2 linked regions of the Rhodopseudomonas boonkerdii genome follow. The protein of the gene in region 2 interacts with the protein of the main gene of each other region in a pairwise test. Links are inferred from orthologs where the notes say so. Each region holds a gene or a part of one and is shown on either strand. Other genes may lie near its edges.

Region 1 (3,887 bases), 570 kb from region 2 along the record:
ACTGTGGCCTTCATGGGGCTGGCCGAGGAAATTCGTGTCCGGCTCCTGCTGCGGATGATCAATGCGATCGGCCACGAAGGGCCCACCGAGCTCGGCAAGGTCGAAAGCCTGTCTCTGGCGATGGAACAAGCAATGCGGCCGGGCGGAAACGGTATTCTGCTGAAGCAGACCCTCGCTGGTGCCGTCATTTCGCTAACCCGCAACCGGCTGAAGATCACACCGGCGCCGCTTCGTCGCTCCATTGCACGGAAAAGGCCTTAACCACCTCCCGAAAAGAGGCCGTGCACCGCCATCATTTGAACCGGAAAAGCGCCTAGATGCGCTAAATAGTCCGTCCCAGTTCCCTTGGCAGCGGCCCCGGTCGCACTTAAATTGCAACCGACTGACCCAGGGTGATCGCCTTGTGGCGAATCAAGGGAAGAGAGCCGCGGATTTCAGCGGTGACGAAGGAAGATCGATGAACGCGAACCTGCGCAATTTCGCCCTCTGGGTCATTATCGTATTGTTGCTGCTGGCGCTGTTCACGCTCTTCCAGAATCCGGGTCAGCGCGCCGCCTCGCAGGACATTCCGTTCTCGCAGCTCCTGACCGATATCGATCAGAACCGGGTGCGCGACGTCGTCATTCAGGGGCCGGAGATCAACGGCACCTATACTAACGGTTCGACTTTCCACACCTACGCGCCGAGCGATCCGACGCTCATCAAGCGCCTGTATGACGCCAAGGTCTCGATCACCGCGAAGGCGCCGGGTGACAACGTGCCGTGGTTCGTCTCACTGCTCGTCTCGTGGCTGCCGTTCATTGCGTTGATCGGCGTCTGGATATTCCTGTCACGTCAGATGCAGGGCGGCGCCGGTAAGGCGATGGGATTTGGCAAGTCGCGCGCCAAGATGCTCACCGAGGCGCATGGCCGCGTGACCTTCGAGGACGTGGCAGGTGTCGACGAAGCCAAGCAGGATTTGCAGGAGATCGTCGAATTCCTCCGCGATCCCGGCAAGTTCCAGCGTCTCGGCGGACGCATTCCGCGCGGTGTGCTGCTGGTCGGCCCTCCCGGCACCGGCAAGACGCTGATCGCGCGCGCGGTCGCGGGCGAAGCCAATGTGCCGTTCTTCACCATTTCGGGTTCGGACTTCGTCGAAATGTTCGTCGGTGTTGGCGCCAGCCGCGTGCGCGACATGTTCGAGCAGGCTAAGAAGAACGCGCCTTGCATCATCTTCATCGATGAAATCGATGCGGTCGGTCGTCATCGTGGCGCCGGTCTCGGCGGCGGCAATGACGAGCGCGAGCAGACCCTCAACCAGTTGCTGGTGGAGATGGACGGCTTCGAGGCCAATGAGGGCGTAATCCTGATCGCCGCCACCAACCGTCCGGACGTGCTCGACCCCGCGCTGCTGCGTCCGGGCCGTTTCGACCGTCAGGTCGTGGTGCCCAACCCGGACGTCGTCGGTCGCGAACAGATCCTCAAGGTCCATGTCCGCAAGGTGCCGCTGGCGCCGGATATCAACCTCAAGACCATCGCCCGTGGCACGCCTGGCTTCTCCGGCGCGGACCTGATGAACCTTGTCAACGAAGCCGCGCTGACTGCCGCGCGTCGCAACAAGCGGATGGTGACCCAGGCCGAGTTCGAAGAGGCCAAGGACAAGGTCATGATGGGCGCCGAGCGCAAGTCGCTGGTGATGTCCGAGGAAGAGAAGATGCTGACGGCCTATCACGAAGGCGGCCATGCCATCGTCGGCCTCAACGTCCCCGCCACCGATCCGATCCACAAGGCGACGATCATTCCGCGCGGCCGTGCGCTGGGTATGGTCATGCAGCTGCCTGAGCGCGACAAGATGTCGATGTCACTGGAGCAGATGACGTCGCGCCTCGCCATCATGATGGGCGGCCGCGTTGCCGAGGAGTTGATCTTCGGTCGTAACAAGGTCACCTCCGGTGCATCGTCGGATATCGACCAGGCCACCCGTCTGGCGCGTATGATGGTGACCCGATGGGGCCTCTCGGAAGAGCTCGGCACGGTCTCCTATGGCGAGAACAATGACGAGGTCTTCCTCGGCATGCAGGTCAATCGCCAGCAGAACGTCTCCGAAGCGACGGCGCAGAAGATCGATCAGGAAGTGCGCCGCCTCGTCGAGGATGGCTACAAGGAAGCCACCCGTATCCTCACCGAAAAGCGCGACGATCTCGAAACCCTGTCCAAGGGGCTGCTCGAATACGAGACCCTGAGCGGCGACGAGATCAAGGATCTGCTTGAAGGCAAGAAGCCGAACCGCGAGTCGGTGTTGGAGCCGACCGGTCCGCGCACCTCCGCCGTGCCGCCCGCAGGCAAGCCGCGCCCACGCCCGGATTCGGGCATGGAGCCGCAGCCGCAGGCGTAACCGACAAGTCTGTTTGAAGAATAACACCGCCTCGGTTTCACTCCGAGGCGGTTTTTTATTGCAGCGATTCAGCGGTGTCCGGAATCGTTTGCCGGCTGCCTGTGAAATGCCGTTTCGATGCTTTTAGTCGTTAGCGCGAGATGAGCAGTTATGCGCGTGATGGCCAGATCGACGTCACGGGCCAGCACGGCTTCCATGAGTTCGCGGTGCTCGCGCTGCACGTCGCGTTCCCCTTTGTCAGCTATCAGTGCCAGATCGCGGTAGCGCTCGCTTTGCGTGAACAGCATCTCGCGCAACTTGAGCGACCATGGACTGTCGCAGGCGCTGGTCAGCATCCTGTGAAAATCAGCATGAGCAGCGAGCCAGCCATCGCTGAAACCAGGTCGTCCGTCCTTCGGATGCAGTTCGGTGCGAACAAGCCGATGATGGCTGGCGATGATGGCCGCCTCCCAGGCGGCGTCACCGCATGCGATGGCGCGCCGCAGACATCGTACCTCAATCTCAGTGCGCACCATCGTCAGATCCCGGAGGTCGGCCAGAGAGACTGGCGCAACGCGAAAGCCGCGTTGTGGCTCGGCAATGACGAGGCCTTCTGACGTCAGTCGCGACAAGGCCTCGCGGACGGCACCGATGCTGACCTGAAAGGCGAGGCCAAGTTCATTTATTTTGAGCCGCTCGTCCGGTCGCCGCCGGCCTGTCAGCAGATCGGAGCGCAACCGTTCGTAAATCGTATGAGTGGCGCTGGTGGACATGAAAGGCTCCCGAAGCGTTTGGAATCGTAAGCGAGAGCGTCTATAAAATCTACTTTCTAAGAAAAATATATTTTATGTTGCCAAGTTGGTGGGCAGCCTTAAGATTGCTGCCGGATCGCCTGCGCAAGACTTCCAACAAGGAGGCTTGGCTGATCCAGACCGCTCAACGCGGCGTCATCAAAAGAACCGGAGGGGACATCACATGCGACTGAAGTTCGGATCCAAAATCTTCGCGTTCGCGGCCATTGTCACTGTTGCGACGCCTTGTTTCGCGCAGAATTATCCCGGGGTGACAGCAACTGAAATCAGGATTGGCCAGACCATGCCTTATAGCGGTCCGGTCTCTGCTTTCGGTGTCTTGGGCAAGGGCGAAGTTGCTTATTTCAAGATGGTCAACGACCGCGGCGGCATCAACGGCCGCAAGGTCAACCTGATATCACTCGACGATAGCTACGTACCGCCGAAGACGGTGGAGCAAACGCGGCGACTGGTGGAAAACGACGAAGTCGCGCTGATCTTCTCCACCATGGGTACCGCGCACAACACCGCGATTGCCAAATATCTGCAGGGCAAGAAGATCCCGCAACTATTCATAGCCTCCGGCGCGTCGAAGTTCGGCGACATTGCACAATATCCTCAAGCGACAATGGGAGTGATGGCGCCATTCCGTTACGAGGCGCGGCTATATGCGCGCTACGCGCTGATGAAAAATCCCGAAGCGAAGTTCGCTATCCTCTCGCAGAATGACGACTTTGGCCGCG
Region 2 (8,186 bases):
ACAACTTCGATATCCGTGATTACGCCCTGCGCCCGAAGGATCTGTATCGCGCGCGGCCTGCCATCTATGTGGGTGGCGAGTCCGAGCCCGCGCGCGATCTGGTGGCGGCGCATGGCGATGTCTGGTTTATCAACGGACAGCCCTTGAGCGACGTAGCGACGCTCATCGCCGATGTGGCATCCCGGCCGCGCGCTGGGGTGCCGCTGCGTTTCGGGCTTTCCGCCTTTGTTATCGCACGGGAAACTGACGCGGAGGCGGAGCAGGCGCATCAGCGCCTGTTGGCGCTGGCGGCGCAGGATGCGCCGATGAAGGCCATTCAGCGTGCCAACACCGATCCGAAGGTGGTGATGATGCAGACCATGCAGAAGACACCGCGCGTCGGTACCAATGGCGGAACTGCCGCCGGTCTGGTGGGGAGCTACGATACGGTTGCCGCGCGCATCCGCGAGTTTCACGCGGCTGGGATCGAGCTCTTCATGCTGCAATTTCAGCCGTTCGAGGCCGAAATGCAGCGCTTCGCTGAGCAGGTGTTTCCGCGCGTGAGAGAAACGCGCTTTCTTAAAGCAGCGCGGGGATGAGTCGACGTTCCTCAACAGAAAGCCCGCGCCGGAAGCGCGGGCTTTTGCGTCCATGCTGCCGGGAAGTTTACCAGGCTGGCAGGATTGAGCCATTGAACTTGGCAATAATGAAGTCCTTCACCGGCTGCGAACGGTAGATTGCGATGAACTTCTTGAGGGCCGCTTCGTCCTTGCGATCGTCGCGCGCGGCAAAGATCAGCGTGAAGTAGGGCTTTGCTTCGGCCACTTCGGTCTCGGCAACAAGCGCCGTGTTGAGAGCGAGGCCAGCCAGATAGGCATAGTTCGACGAAACGAACGCCGCGGCGACGTCATCGAGCGACCGGGGCAGTTGTGCGGCGTCGATTTCGACGATTTGTAGCTTCTTCGGATTCTCCGCCACGTCGAGAATGGTTGCGGACAGGCCGGTGTTGGGCTTCAGTTTGAGGAGGCCGGCCTTCTCGAACAGCAGGAGTGCGCGCGCGGCATTCGTCGGATCGTTCGGGATGGCGATCTTGGCCCCATCGGGGATTTCGGTGGCTTTCTTGTACTTCTTCGAGAAGATGCCGGCGGGGACCAGGATCGACTCATCGAGCGCGGCGAGCTTGTAGCCGCGGGCTTTCGATTGGTTGGCGAGATAGAAGCGATGCTGGAAATTGTTGAGGTCGATGTCGCCGGCCTGGAGCGCCGCATTGGGCTGGTTCCAGTCGGTGAACTCGATGATTTCGGCCTTCAGGCCCTCTTTCTCCGAAAGGCGGGCAGCTTCGCGCAGGATGTCGCCATAGGGGCCGGCGGAGACGCCGATTTTCAGCGGCTTGTCAGCCGCGTGAGCGTGAATAGCAGGCAAAGAGAGAACGATCGCCGAGAGGGCAATGCCGAGAAAGCGTGATGCGATGGTCATGAAGATCAGGTCCGGATGTGTTTCAGCAAAATCAAGGAGCAGGCTGGCGCTGCTCCACTTCAAAATGATCCATGATTGGCGCCTCGGGCGTCAATGAAATCGACTTTCGTTTAGTTGAGGCTTTGGAGGAAGAAAGACGGGTGCGGATCGCCGAATGGAGCATTCGCAACTTTCGTTGCGTCGCTCCCTTCATTCCGAGAGGCAGACTCATTGTATCGGCGTCGTTCGTTCGCCCCGGAATCAGATATGACTAAGGTCGGTGGCTTTCGGACGCTGTTGGTGGCTTCTATGGAATCCCGTTGATGAGAGTGAAGATAGCGGTGGAACTCCTGACCGGAAAACCGTCCAGCGTCGCATCTTGCGCGTTGCTCAAGGCTGGGGTCGCGGTTTGACCATGAAGATCTTGCCAGACATCGTGCTCGTCTATGCCGTCGCCGAAAATGGGGTGATCGGCAATGGCAACACCATCCCGTGGCGGTTGAAGTCGGATATGCAGCGCTTCAAGGCGCTGACGATGGGCAAGCCCATCGTCATGGGCCGTAAGACCTTCGAGTCATTCCCGCGCCGCCCGTTGCCTGGCCGCACCAATATCGTGATCACGCGCAATGCCCATTACACGGCGGACGGCGCCGTTGTCGTGACATCCCTGGCCGACGCGCGCGCCATCGCCGTTGGCGATGCATTGCGCCGTTCGGCGCCAGAGATCGCCATTGTCGGCGGCGCGGAGATTTACGCGCAGTGGATGCCCCATGCAGATCGCCTCGAGGTCACCGAGGTTCATGCGCATCCCGTCGGCGATACCACCATACCGCCGGTGGATCGCGCTGTGTGGGAAGAAACCGGCCGCGTCAGGCATCCCGCCAAGGGCGAGGACAGTGTCGATTTCTCCTATGTGACATATTGCCGGCGGCCTTCGAACTGACCTCGTTTTTCGCCCGTTAACATTGAAAAACAGAGCGTTACGCTTAGCTGCAACGGTCAGGCGCCCCGCGTTGTAAGAGCAGGGTCCGTCCCCTATAAAGCCATGCAAACGTGGCGAGACCGGGCACTCCGGCCGCGCAGAGGAGAGTTTGAATGCCGTGGAAGAATCAAGGCGGTGGCCCATGGGGGCCCGGCCCGAAAGGACCCTGGGGATCGGGTCCGCAGTCGTCCGGACCGAGGCCGCCCGATCTTGAGGATCTTCTGCGCAAGGGGCAGGACCGGCTGCAATCGATGCTGCCGGGTGGCTTCATCAGCGGTATGGGCATCTTCCTGGTCCTCGTCATCGCGGGTGCGATCTGGGGACTGTCCGGCTTCTTCCGCGTGCAGTCCGAAGAGCTCGGCGTCGTGCTGCGCTTCGGCAAACATGTGCGCACCGTGCAGCCAGGTCTGAACTATCATCTGCCTTATCCGATCGAGACCGTGTTGCTGCCGAAGGCGCTGCGCGTGTCGACGCTGTCGGTCGGCATGTCGATCCTCGAAGACACCGGTCGCCGTGGTCGCACCGTGCGCGACGTGCCGGAAGAGAGTCTGATGCTCACCGGCGACGAGAACATCGTCGATGTCGATTTCACCGTGCTCTGGCGTATCAAGCCGGATGGCGTGGGCAACTTCCTGTTCAACATCCAGAACCCGGAAGGCACCGTGAAGGCGGTCGCCGAGAGTGTGATGCGTGAAGTGGTCGGCCGTGCCAACATCCAGCCGATTCTCACCGGCGCACGCACCACCACCGAGACGCAGGTGCAGGAACTGATGCAGAAGACGCTCGACGGTTACGGCGCCGGCGTCCTAGTCCAGCAGGTGCAGCTGCAGAAGGTCGATCCGCCCGCTCAGGTCATCGATGCGTTCCGCGACGTGCAGGCGGCGCAGGCCGACGCCCAGCGACTGCAGAACGAAGCGCAGACCTATACCAACCGCGTCGTACCGGACGCACGCGGCCGTGCCGCGCAGATCCTGCAGGTCGCCGAAGGTTATCGCGAACAGGCGATCGCCGAGGCCAAGGGCCAGAGCGCGCGCTTTCTGAAGGTCTATGAAGAATACAAGAAGGCGCCGGACGTGACCCGTGAACGTCTGTACCTCGAAACCATGGAGAAGATTCTCCACGGCGCCGAGAAGCTGATCAACGATTCCGGCTCGGGCGCCGGCGCTTCGCAAGGCGTCGTGCCTTATCTTCCCTTGAACGAACTGACGCCGCGACGTCAGCCACCGGCGACATCTGGTCAGCCTCAGCAGAGTGGGGGCAACCGATGAAATCCGGTATCTCAGGTATCGTTGCGCTGATCGTGCTGTTGGTGCTGGTCATCGTCGGTTTCGGCTCGCTCTACACGGTGCGCCAGACCGAGCAGGCCCTCGTGGTTCGCCTCGGTGAACCCGTGCGTGTGGTCACCGAGCCCGGCCTGAACTTCAAGGTGCCGTTCGTCGACAGCGTGATCACCATCGACAAGCGCATTCTCGATCTCGAGAATCCCGCGCAGGAAGTCATCGCCAACGACCAGCGTCGTCTCGTGGTGGATGCATTCGCGCGCTATCGCATCAAGAACGCACTGCGCTTCTATCAGAGCATCGGCACCATTCAGGCTGCCAACATCCAGCTGACCACGCTGCTCAACGCCGCCATGCGCCGTGTGCTAGGCGAGGTCAACTTCATCCAGATCGTCCGTGACGACCGCGAAGGTCTGATGAACAAGATTCGCGACCAGCTCGACCGCGAGGCCGACGGTTATGGCATCCAGGTCATCGACGTCCGCATCCGTCGCGCCGATCTGCCGGAGGCGAACAGCCAAGCGGTCTATCAGCGCATGCAGACCGAACGTCAGCGTGAGGCGGCCGAGTTCCGCGCACAGGGCGGCCAGAAGGCTCAGGAGATCCGCTCCAAGGCGGACCGTGAGGCGACGGTCATCATCGCGGACGCGAACTCGCAGGCCGAACAGATTCGCGGTGACGGCGACGGCGAGCGTAACCGTCTGTTCGCGGAGGCCTATGGCAAGGACGCCGACTTCTTCGCGTTCTACCGCTCGATGACGGCCTATGAGAACGGGTTGAAGCAGAACGATACCCGTTACCTGCTGCGGCCGGATTCGGAATTCTTCCGCTTCTTCGCCAATCCGACCGGCAAGCCGGCCCCGGCACGACCATAACGACGCGCGGCGGCGCAAACGGCCTGTACGTTTTGCGTTCGCGGCAAGTCTGATCTAAGGATGAGGCGCATCGTCACACGATGCGCCTCATTTGCTTTTCAGAAGACTGCGCCAAGAAACGTCAGGGTGCGAAAGTTCGGGAGTTGATACCGGTGGGGTCCATAGCGTTGACCGACTTCCTCATCGGTTTGGGGATACTGCTCGTGTTCGAAGGCATTCTGTTTCTCGGTTTTCCCGGCTGGATGCGACGTGCCATGAAGAGCGCGCTGGCCTCTCCCGACAGCGTACTGCGGCTGGCTGGCATCATCTCCGCGGTGGGGGGGCTGATCCTGATCTGGTTCGTGCGGCGCTAGACGCGTCCCGCGCTGTCTGTCCAAAAGCGCAGCGCGATCAAGACGATCGCGAACGGGTCTATCTGCATTCCGCCGCAATCTGACGCTCAAATGGGAGCGTCGCGACCGTTGCCCCAAGGTTCCGCGAGGCTTGCGCAATCGTGTGGTTCGGGCGCACTCTGCGCGCAAATCGCCGACTCTCGTCAGGAGACGTTACACCTATGCCCATCGCGACTCTCGCACCCCTTTCACAGCGCCGCGTGCGCAATTTCGGCTTGCGTCCGCTGATCGCGGCAATCGCGGTCGGTGCGCTGGTCGGCATCTCCGCGCCGCCAGCGTTGGCCCGGGGCCCCGACGGCATTGCCGATGTCGCCGAAAAAGTGATCGACTCGGTGGTCAACATTTCCACCACCTCGACTGTGGAGGCGAAGAATGGCGGCGAGGGCGGCAATCGCGGTGCGATGCCGCAACTGCCACCGGGCTCGCCCTTCGAGGAATTCTTCGAGGACTTCTTCAAGAATCGCGGTGGCCGCGGCGGCGGCGAGAAGGGCGGCGGCCTGCAGCCGCGCAAGACCAATTCGCTCGGCTCGGGATTCATCATCGACACCTCGGGCCTCGTGGTCACCAACAATCACGTCATCGACGGCGCCGACGAGATTACGGTGATCCAGAACGACGGCACCAAGATCAAGGCCGAGCTCGTCGGTGTCGACAAGAAGACCGATCTCGCGCTGCTGAAATTCACCCCGGTGAAGCCGGTGACGGCCGTGAAGTTCGGCGACAGCGACAAGCTGCGTCTCGGCGAATGGGTAATTGCCATCGGCAATCCGTTCTCACTCGGCGGCAGCGTCACCGCGGGCATCGTCTCGGCGCGTAACCGCGACATCAATAACGGTCCTTACGACAGCTACATCCAGACCGACGCCTCGATCAATCGCGGCAATTCGGGTGGCCCGCTGTTCAATCTCGATGGCGAGGTGGTGGGCGTCAACACGCTGATCATCTCGCCGACCGGCGGTTCCATCGGTCTCGGTTTCGCGGTGCCGTCAAAGACGGTGGCTGGCGTGATCGATCAGCTCCGCGAATACAAGGAAGTGCGTCGCGGCTGGCTCGGCGTTCGCATCCAGCCGGTCACCGACGAGATCGCCGAAAGCCTCAATATCAAGCCCGCCCGCGGCGCGCTGATCGCCGGCATCGACGAGAAAGGCCCGGCCAAGCCGGCCGGTCTGGAGACGGGCGACGTGGTGGTGAAGTTCGACGGCAAGGACGTCAAGGAGCCGAAGGACCTCTCGCGCGCCGTCGCCGCCAGTCCGGTCGGCAAGGCCGTGGACGTATTGATCATCCGCAAGGGCAAGGAGGAGACCAGGAAGGTCACCCTTGGCCGCCTGGAGGACGACAAGCCGGTGCAGGCCTCGCTGAAAGCGGCGCCGGAAGCGGAGAAGCCGGCGACGCAGAAGGCGCTCGGCCTCGATCTGACCGGGCTCAGCAAGGAGCTGCGCACGAAGTACAAGATCAAGGACAGCGTGAAGGGCGTTGTTGTCACCGGCGTCGACAGCGGTTCTGATGCCGCCGACAAGCGCCTCTCGGCCGGCGACGTCATTGTCGAGGTCGCGCAGGAGGCGGTGACCAATGCTGCCGATGTCAAGAAGCGCATCGATGCCGTGAAGAAGGACGGCAAGAAGTCGGTGTTGCTGCTGGTCTCGAACGGCGAAGGCGAGCTGCGGTTTGTTGCGCTGAGCGTGCAGTAAAGCACTGTCGTTCCGGGGCGCTCGCGCATAGCGCGAGCGAACCGGAACCTCGATGTGAGACAGGCACTCTCCGTCGGGACTGCCGCAGGTGATTGGCACATCGGGATTCCGGGCTCCGTCCCGCCGCCGGTGGCGTCGGTCCGTCCCCGGAATGACGAGTGTGCTAGCTCACAAACTCGCCGCGCCGATATCCCTGCGCATAGAGCAGCGCGGTGAGATCGCCAAAGTCGATCCGCCCATGTGCGGCTGCAGCCACGGCCGGCTTGGCGTGATAGGCGACGCCGAGACCCGCATCCTGGATCATCGCCAGATCGTTGGCGCCGTCGCCGACGGCCAGCGTATCGAGATTGTCGAGATCGAAGCTCTCGCGCAATTCCTGCAGCGTCGCGAGTTTGGCGGCCTTGCCGAGAATCGGCTCGGCAACAGTGCCGGTCAGCTTGCCGTCCTGTACATGCAGTTCGTTGGCGCGGTTCTCCTGAAAGCCGACCAGTTCCGCAACCTTGGCGGTGAACAAAGTGAAGCCGCCGGAGACAAGGCAGGTATAGGCGCCATTGGCACGCATGGTCTGCACGAGTGCGCTGCCGCCCGGCGTTAGCGTAATGCGCTCGGTCAATACCTCATCCACCACGCCGACCGGCAGATCCTTCAGCAGCGCCACGCGCTCGCGCAGCGCCGGCTCGAACTCGATCTCACCGCGCATGGCGCGTTCGGTGATCGCGGCCACATGGGCCTTGAGGCCGGCGAAATCCGCCAGCTCGTCGATGCATTCCTGGCCGATCATGGTGGAATCCATGTCGGCCAGAAAAAGCTTCTTGCGTCGATCGAGCACAGGCTGCACCACCACGTCGATCGGCATGTCGCCGCGCGCGGCGCGCAGACGGTCGGCGAAGATGATCTGGTCGGTGGTGCTATTGTTCTCGGGAGCGAACAGGATGTCGGCGGCGACGCCGTCGTCCAGCCAGTGGATCGTGGTATCGCCTGGCAGGGTCGCGCGCAGACCGTCGAGCACCGTGCTATCGAGAGCGGGATCGGCGGGGTTGCAGATCAGGGTAGCGACGAGAGACATGACGTGAGTTCCAGGCCGGATAACAGAGCGCTGCTTATCGCAGGGCCGACCGCCAGCGGCAAGTCGGCGCTGGCGCTGGCGGTGGCGCGCGCGCGGGACGGTGTGGTCATCAATACCGACAGCATGCAGGTCTACCGCGATCTGCGCGTGCTGACCGCGCGGCCGACCCCGGAAGAGGAGGCCACGGCTCCACATCGTCTCTATGGCACCGTGGATGCGGCGGTGAACTTTTCTGCCGGGGCCTGGGTCGATGCGGCGCGTGATGTGCTGAACGAGGTGAGCGCGGCCGGCAAGCTGCCGATCTTCATCGGCGGCTCCGGGCTCTACTTCAAAGCGCTGACCCGCGGACTTTCCGCTGTGCCGCCGATCCCCGATACCATTCGCGACGACGTCCGCGCCCGGCTCGGGCGCAACGGCCCGGAGGCACTGCATGCGGAGCTGGCCGCGCGCGATCCCGTCTCCGCCGCAA

Evidence for each region. Proteins that work in one complex are often made in the same cells at the same time.
Region 1: the proteins of hflC (region 2) and ftsH interact in binary tests that used the Escherichia coli proteins (3 or more experiments, as listed by UniProt). The link is inferred for Rhodopseudomonas boonkerdii from one-to-one orthologs.

The regions. Positions count from the first base shown.
Region 1 is NZ_CP036537.1:1,368,639-1,372,525, forward strand. What follows is about bases 1-2,915. They hold ftsH (ATP-dependent zinc metalloprotease FtsH), read left to right. Parts: upstream 1-457; coding sequence 458-2,374; downstream 2,375-2,915. Other genes in these bases: tilS (tRNA lysidine(34) synthetase TilS), read left to right, coding at 1-261; E0H22_RS06385 (GntR family transcriptional regulator), read right to left, coding at 2,443-2,915. Also shown: more of E0H22_RS06385, read right to left, coding at 2,916-3,126; E0H22_RS06390 (ABC transporter substrate-binding protein), read left to right, coding at 3,329-3,887. UniProt on the Escherichia coli protein: Acts as a processive, ATP-dependent zinc metallopeptidase for both cytoplasmic and membrane proteins. Plays a role in the quality control of integral membrane proteins.
Region 2 is NZ_CP036537.1:1,931,075-1,939,260, forward strand. The notes cover bases 2,627-5,625. They hold hflC (protease modulator HflC), read left to right. Parts: upstream 2,627-3,680; coding sequence 3,681-4,571; downstream 4,572-5,625. Other genes in these bases: hflK (FtsH protease activity modulator HflK), read left to right, coding at 2,627-3,684; E0H22_RS09040 (DUF2065 domain-containing protein), read left to right, coding at 4,724-4,924; E0H22_RS09045 (Do family serine endopeptidase), read left to right, coding at 5,125-5,625. In the rest of the region: E0H22_RS09015 (LLM class flavin-dependent oxidoreductase), read left to right, coding at 1-578; E0H22_RS09020 (MetQ/NlpA family ABC transporter substrate-binding protein), read right to left, coding at 646-1,455; E0H22_RS09025 (dihydrofolate reductase), read left to right, coding at 1,850-2,377; more of hflK, read left to right, coding at 2,530-2,626; more of E0H22_RS09045, read left to right, coding at 5,626-6,651; phosphoserine phosphatase SerB, read right to left, coding at 6,815-7,717; tRNA (adenosine(37)-N6)-dimethylallyltransferase MiaA, read left to right, coding at 7,721-8,186.